DNA from 2 places in the Pseudomonas sp. BE134 genome. Region 1 is predicted to be linked to the other one. Evidence: riboswitches for the same ligand, from Rfam matches in the RefSeq annotation. Region 1 holds a riboswitch; the other holds the start of a gene.
The links. Region 1 has a riboswitch for cobalamin ahead of cobO (cob(I)yrinic acid a,c-diamide adenosyltransferase). Riboswitches for the same ligand answer to the same signal wherever they lie in the genome.
Positions count from the first base shown of each region.

Region 2: it holds a riboswitch for cobalamin, as region 1 does, so the genes downstream of both, cobW (cobalamin biosynthesis protein CobW) here and cobO (cob(I)yrinic acid a,c-diamide adenosyltransferase) in region 1, are expected to answer to the same signal.

Region 1 covers NZ_JAVDUA010000043.1:12,905-16,311, reverse strand. The annotation lists gene J2Y56_RS26625 (cobyrinate a,c-diamide synthase) at 1-1,238, opposite strand, end outside; gene cobO (cob(I)yrinic acid a,c-diamide adenosyltransferase) at 1,235-1,846, opposite strand; cobalamin riboswitch at 1,927-2,162, opposite strand; gene J2Y56_RS26615 (hypothetical protein) at 2,320-2,904, shown strand; gene J2Y56_RS26610 (sorbosone dehydrogenase family protein) at 2,972-3,407, shown strand, end outside.
Region 2 covers NZ_JAVDUA010000001.1:68,565-71,971, forward strand. The annotation lists gene J2Y56_RS00285 (CbtA family protein) at 1-595, opposite strand, end outside; gene J2Y56_RS00290 (CbtB domain-containing protein) at 607-810, opposite strand; cobalamin riboswitch at 929-1,157, opposite strand; cobalamin riboswitch at 1,335-1,547, shown strand; gene cobW (cobalamin biosynthesis protein CobW) at 1,649-2,722, shown strand; gene cobN (cobaltochelatase subunit CobN) at 2,726-3,407, shown strand, end outside.

The DNA.
Region 1 (3,407 bases):
TAGGAAGCCGTCATCCGCCCCTCACGATAAACCGCCTCCGCCCCCCGCCCGCCATTCGGGCTCAGGCCCCGCGCAATCGGTTCAAGTTCGGTACTGGTCAGCGAATGGTGATACGTGTGCCCGCGCAACGCACCTTCCGGCAGTTCGACCGCTTGCAGGGCCAACGCCGCCAGACGCTTTTGCATCACCGCATCGCCTTTGAGCAAACCCGCCAGTTCGGCGCGAGTGCCCTCGACATCAGTCAACGAATCGAGCAAATACAACATGCCGCCACATTCAGCCAACAGCGGTTTGCCCGCCGCATGATGTCCGCGAATCGCATTCAGCATCGAGGTGTTTTGTGACAGCGCCACATGGTGCAATTCCGGATAACCGCCTGGTAGATAAAGGCTGTCGGCTGCCGGTAATTCGCTGTCACGGATCGGTGAAAAAAACGACAGCTCGGCGCCCATGGCTCGCAGCAAATCCAGGCTCGCGCCGTAGGTGAACGCAAACGCTTCATCACGGGCCACAGCAATTCGCACACCACCGAGCAACGGTTCGGCAGCGATCACATCCGGGGCTGCAAATTCTACCGCCGGCGGCAATGCCACTTCACAACTGCCGGCCAACGCATCGGCTGCCGCATCAAGACGCAGATCGAGATCATTCAACTCACTGGCCTGGACCAGTCCTAAATGCCGACTCGGCAATTCGATCCCGGTTTCCCGCGACAAAGCACCGTACCAGCGCAAACCTTCGGTCAAACTGCCTTCGAGCAATTGCGCGTGCCGCAAGGTGCCCACACGGTTGGCCAACACGCCGGCAAACGGCAAGTCCGGCTGATACTTCGCCAAGCCCAACGCCAATGCACCAAAGGTCTGGGCCATGGCGGTGCCGTCAATCACCGCAAGCACCGGCACGCCAAAGTGCCGCGCCAGGTCGGCGCTGGACGGCGTGCCGTCGAACAGCCCCATGACACCTTCGATGAGGATCAGGTCCGCATCAGCGGCCGCTTCCCACAACAGTCGGCGACTTTCCTGCTCGCCGACCATCCACATATCCAACTGATACACCGGCGCACCGCTGGCACGCTCGAGAATCATCGGGTCGAGAAAGTCCGGCCCGCATTTGAACACACGCACCTTGCGCCCCTGATTGCGATGCAAACGGGCCAGCGCGGCGGTGACGGTGGTCTTGCCCTGACCGGAAGCCGGCGCGGCAATCAGTACCGCCGGGCAATGACGTGGTTGATTCACAGCTCGACGCCTTTTTGCGCTTTGATCCCGGCCTGGAACGCGTGCTTGATCACGCCCATTTCAGTGACGGTGTCGGCCAATTCGATCATTTCCGGCTTGGCGCCGCGACCGGTCACTACAACGTGCTGCATGGGCGGACGCGCCTGCAAATCACTGAGCACCTGATCGAGATCGAGGTAGCCATGCTTGAGGGCGATGTTCAACTCATCCAGCACCACCAGACCGATGGACGGGTCAATGAGTAATTCACGGGACACTGCCCAGGCGGCTTCGGCGGCGGCGATGTCACGCTGGCGGTCCTGGGTTTCCCAAGTAAAACCCTCGCCCATGACATGGAAACGCACTTGCTCCGGGAAGCGACGGAAAAACAGTTCTTCGCCGGTGCTGTTGCGGCCCTTGATGAATTGCACCACACCGCACTGCATGCCGTGGCCCATGGACCGGGCGAGCATGCCGAACGCCGAACTGCTTTTGCCTTTGCCGTTTCCGGTCAGCACCAGCAGCAAGCCGCATTCATTCGGGGAATTGGCGATGCGTTCGTCGATCACGGCTTTTTTGCGCTGCATGCGCGCCAAATGACGTTCGTCACGATCAGGGGTATCGGTCATGGGGGAGCTCTCCGTTGAGGCTGGATAACGGCGGGCAGGCACAAGAATAGACGGCAAGAAGCCTGGCATCGCCCACCGTGATGCCGCTGGATGAATCAGGCCGGTCTCCGGGCTCATGAGCGGCGTTCGGCCAGACTGCGCGCCTTCCCATGTCATTTCTCGACACAGTGGCTCAAGGCGCAGTCTTCACTCATTTACCGTTGCGGGGGCAGCGCCGGGATCGTGAGGATTCGTCATTTGACGATAGCCACTCACCGGCTTCCCTGTTTCACTCTGTCGGCCACTGCCACAGAGCACCTGAAACAAGCCGCGAAGGTTAGAGGGTTGGGGGTGGAGCGTCAAATGAAGACAAAGCCGCGGCTAGCGATATACTGCCGCCGATCAATTTACTGACGCCAATCTTGCAGCGCACGGCCAGCAGTGATATCAAAGAGCCACAACCCAACAACTACACAATTACAAGGGTGAGCAACATGCAAGGCATGATTATCAGCAATCCGAAGCTGGAATTCCTGCGACCGGTGCTGGAACGCTGGTTTGACTGTGTCGACCGCTACAATTCGATTCGCGGCGATAACGAAGCGCCCTACTGGCATGACGAAAAGGCCAACCTTGGCTTGCTCTCTACCGCGGCGTACATGGCGGAAATGGTCACACTGCAAAACACTCCCACGCGCAAACAGATTGAAGAAGACGAGCGCAACGCCCGCGCCGACCTGTTTATCGCGACCGCCGAAGAACGCGCCTACCTTCAGGCCACTCAACGCTGGCCCAAGGTCAACCGCCTGAACCTGACGCAGGCGTTGCAAGACATCACCGGCGAGGCCAAGCGCATCAGCTACGCCAGCGACCTGAAACTTGGCTGCCTGTTTGTTGCCCCGCAAAAAGCCCAGCAGAGTGCGACCCCGGAAGAACTCCAGGACATGGTCGACGACCTGCAAAAGGAGCACTGCTGTGCGGTAGCCTGGTATTTCCCTTACGCCTACCGCAAGTTGCGTAACGAAGCCGGTAACTATCACCCAGGCATCGCCGTCTTGTTCAAGGAAGCTCGCGGCTAAGTGGTTGAACCATCGCGCCACTATTCTTCTCTATGAATAAGACACTGCATTCATAGGGAAGACCCGCATGCGCAAGTCCCCGCTCGTTATCGCCATTGTGCTCGCCGGAGGGCTCGCCGCCTGTGGTGAAACCTCCCGCCTGCAAGTCTCCGACGGCACCGGCCCGTCACCCAAGTTGCCCGAACCGAATAAAACCCTGATCCCGACGGTGAACATCGCCCCGGCGATCGGCTGGCCGGACGGTGCGAAACCCACCGCTGCCGCTGGGACACAAGTGGCGGCCTTTGCTGAAGGCCTCGATCACCCGCGCTGGCTCTATGTGCTGCCCAACGGCGACGTGCTGGTGGCCGAAACCAGTGCACCACCCAAACCCGATGACGGCAAAGGCATTCGGGGCTGGGTCATGGGTAAAGCCATGGGCCGCGCCGGTGCCGCAGTCCCCAGCCCTAACCGCATCACATTGCTGCGTGACACGAACCACGACGGCATCGCTGAAACCCGTA
Region 2 (3,407 bases), on a different contig from region 1:
CCAGCGCTTGCGGTGCGAGCATTGAATGCACGTCCGGTTGTGGTGCGCCGATCACGTGCGGAACGGCCAGAATCGCCACGCCAAGAACCTTCATCAACCAGTGACGGCTGAACACGATCAACGCGATACCGACAGCTGTGGAGGCGGCTGTGCCGATCCACCACATTTGCCGTTGAGCCAGATCAGCTGCAGCAGTACCTGGCAGTTCCGGCGGCAGGCCAAGGGTCGGCGCCAACACGAAGGTCGCATAACCCGCCAGACCCCAGAGCAGGCCCTGAGACGTTTTGGTCGGTGCGCGCAGGGTGTACAGGCCGGCAAGCATCAGGGCAAAACCAACGGCTACCACCAGGTTGCCGCCGGTCGTCGACAGCACGCGCTGCCAGCCGTCTTCCGGCTCCCAGGCTTCGGCACTGTGGGTGTGACCTGCCATGGCGCCGTCGGCGTGTTCATGAGGTTGAACCACCGCCGGCCCGGTTTTTTCGTAGGTTTCCGCCTGGACGATCAACGGTGCGACCCAGAAACTTTGCAGCAGAGTCAGCAACAGGGCGGCCAACAGCCCGGTGAAACCAGCGGTTTGCGCTATACGCTTGAACATGTCGGCAGCTCTCAATGGCACGGAAAAGCGGCGCTGTGACGGGTATCGTGCGCGGCGTTGTGGACCGCTTCGATGTGCGAGAAACCGGCGAAATACACAAGGCTCGCGCCCAGTATCGACGCACAAACGGCGGCGGTCAGGCGTTGGCTCAGGGTTGAAGTGGTGCTGGCGGTGCTCTTGTCCGTGTTGCTGCCGGTGCTGCTGATGATCGACATGGCGCTTCCCTCTGGTCTGTCAGCGGGTGAATAGAGCGCATGGAAAACCCCTGCGAGTCGGGCACGCAGACGTCAAACAGCGCCCGCCCACCGCGGGTTTGTTGTTCAGTGACCGTAACGATCACTTTGTGTTGCGGGCCGGTCTCCGGGCTCACGAGGGGCGCAGGCTTTCGCCTTGACCTGCAAGCATCACCTTCCCATGCCGAACTGCTGGCACAGTGGATTTGATGCTTCGCTCGCTTACCGTTGCGGGGGCAGCACCGGACTGACATGGCTTTGAGTAAAGCACACGATTCACCGGTTTCCCGTTTCACCCTGTGAAGGGCACCCGTAACAAAGTGCGTAGGAGAGCATGGGCGGGGGATTCGCGTCAATTGCTATGGGTTCTCAACTCGGGACCGAGGCGCATCATTCGCGAGCAGGCTCGCTCCCACAGGTGACCGCGTTCCAATGTGGGAGCGAGCCTGCTCGCGAAGGACGCGCCGCCGATGTCATGTGAACATTGACCCGCCCCAGCGCGATGCGTAGCCTTGCGCATTCGAGGTTCTTCGGCGCATGCCGAAGCTAAGAAGGGAACGCGGTCAATGCCGCGGCTGCCCCCGCAACTGTGAACGGTTCAGTTTCTGCCATGCCACTGCATGCGCCAGCCATGGCGCGAGCGGGAAGGCGCAGCAACCGCCAGTCAAGCGACTGGCCAGCCGTCAGCCAGGAGACCTGCCTCGACACAGATTCTCACTTTCAACCGGGCGGGGTGATCCGGTGGCGAACTCTTCAGGCATGCGCGTGCGCGTTGCCGGTTGTCGTCCCGTATGCCCGCCACCTTGCCAAAGGGCATCCGATGAAAACACTGGCCAAACTCCCCGTCACCATCGTTACCGGCTTTCTCGGTTCGGGCAAAACCACCTTGCTGCGGCACATGCTCGACAACGCTCAGGGCCGTCGCATCGCGGTGATCGTCAACGAGTTCGGCGAGTTGGGCATTGACGGCGAAATCCTCAAGCAGTGCTCCATCGGCTGCACCGAAGAAGAAGCCAATGGCCGCGTTTATGAATTGGCCAACGGCTGCCTGTGCTGCACCGTTCAGGAAGAATTCTTCCCGGTGATGCGCGAACTGGTGGCCCGTCGCGGTGACCTCGACCATATCCTCATCGAAACCTCCGGCCTGGCCCTGCCCAAGCCGCTGGTCCAGGCCTTCCAGTGGCCGGAAATCCGCAGTGCCTGCACCGTTGACGCCGTCATCACCGTGGTCGACAGCCCGGCCGTGGCCGCCGGCACCTTCGCGGCGTTCCCGGATCAGGTCGACGCCCAGCGCAAACTCGACCCCAACCTGGACCACGAATCTCCGCTGCACGAGTTGTTCGCCGACCAACTGGCCAGTGCCGACCTGGTGATCCTCAACAAGGCTGACCTGATCAACCCTGAAGACCTGGCCCGCGTTCGCCTCGAAGTCGCCGAAGAGTTGCCGCCAGCGGTAAAAGTCATCGAAGCCAGCAGCGGTCGCCTGCCACTGGACGTGTTGATCGGTCTGGGTGCCGGTTCCGAAGAACACATCGACAGCCGTCACAGCCACCACGATCACCACCATGAAGGTGAAGACGGCCATCACGATGAGCATGACCACGACGCGTTCGATTCCATTTCCATCGAACTGCTGCAAGCCGACGAAAGCCTGCTGATGGATGCGCTTACGCAACTGGTGGTCCAGCACGGCATCCTGCGGGTCAAAGGTTTCGCGGCGATCCCGAACAAACCGATGCGCTTGCTGATTCAGGGTGTGGGCACGCGTTTCGACAAGCACTTTGACCGTCAGTGGGGCGCCGATGAAGCGCGTACCACGCGCCTGGTATTGATTGGCCAGGAACTGGACGCCGCGCAACTCGAAGCGCAATTGCGCGCCGCGCTCAGCGTTTAAGCCATGCACCTGCTCAGGACCCAGCCCGGCGGTTTCGTGTCGGATGACAACATCGCCGACCTCGGACAAACCCCCGCCGAGCTGGTGATCCTGTGCAGCGGCGATTCCAGCCTCGCGCTGCTCGCTGAAGCCGCGCAGCAACTGCCCGACGACTACCCGAGCGTGCGCCTGGCCAACCCGATGCAGGTGCAGAATCACGCGTCGGTCGATCTGTACGTCGACGAAGTGTTGCGTCACGCCAAGGTGATTCTGATCTCACTGCACGGCGGCATCGCCTATTGGCGGTATGGCGTCGAGCGGCTGGTGCAATTGTCCGAACGGGGCGTGCAGCTGATTCTGGTGCCGGGCGATGATCGCCCGGACCCGGAACTCAGCGACCTCAGCACGGTGGTAGCGCAAGACCGTGACCGGCTCTGGCAGTTTTTGCGGCAGGGCGGCATGGGCAATGCCCTGGACTTTTTCCGCTGCCTGGCTAATCGTTGGTTGGGTTGCGATTACACTTGGGCCGAGCCGCAAGTTCTGTCGCGTACGGCGATTTACCACCCGCACAAAAGCCCCGCAGAGCTGAAGGATTGGCAAGCCGACTGGCAAACCGGGCAACCGGTGGCGGCGGTGCTGTTTTACCGCTCGCATTTGCAGGCGGCCAATACCGGTTTCATCGACGTTTTCTGCCAGCGTTTGCAAG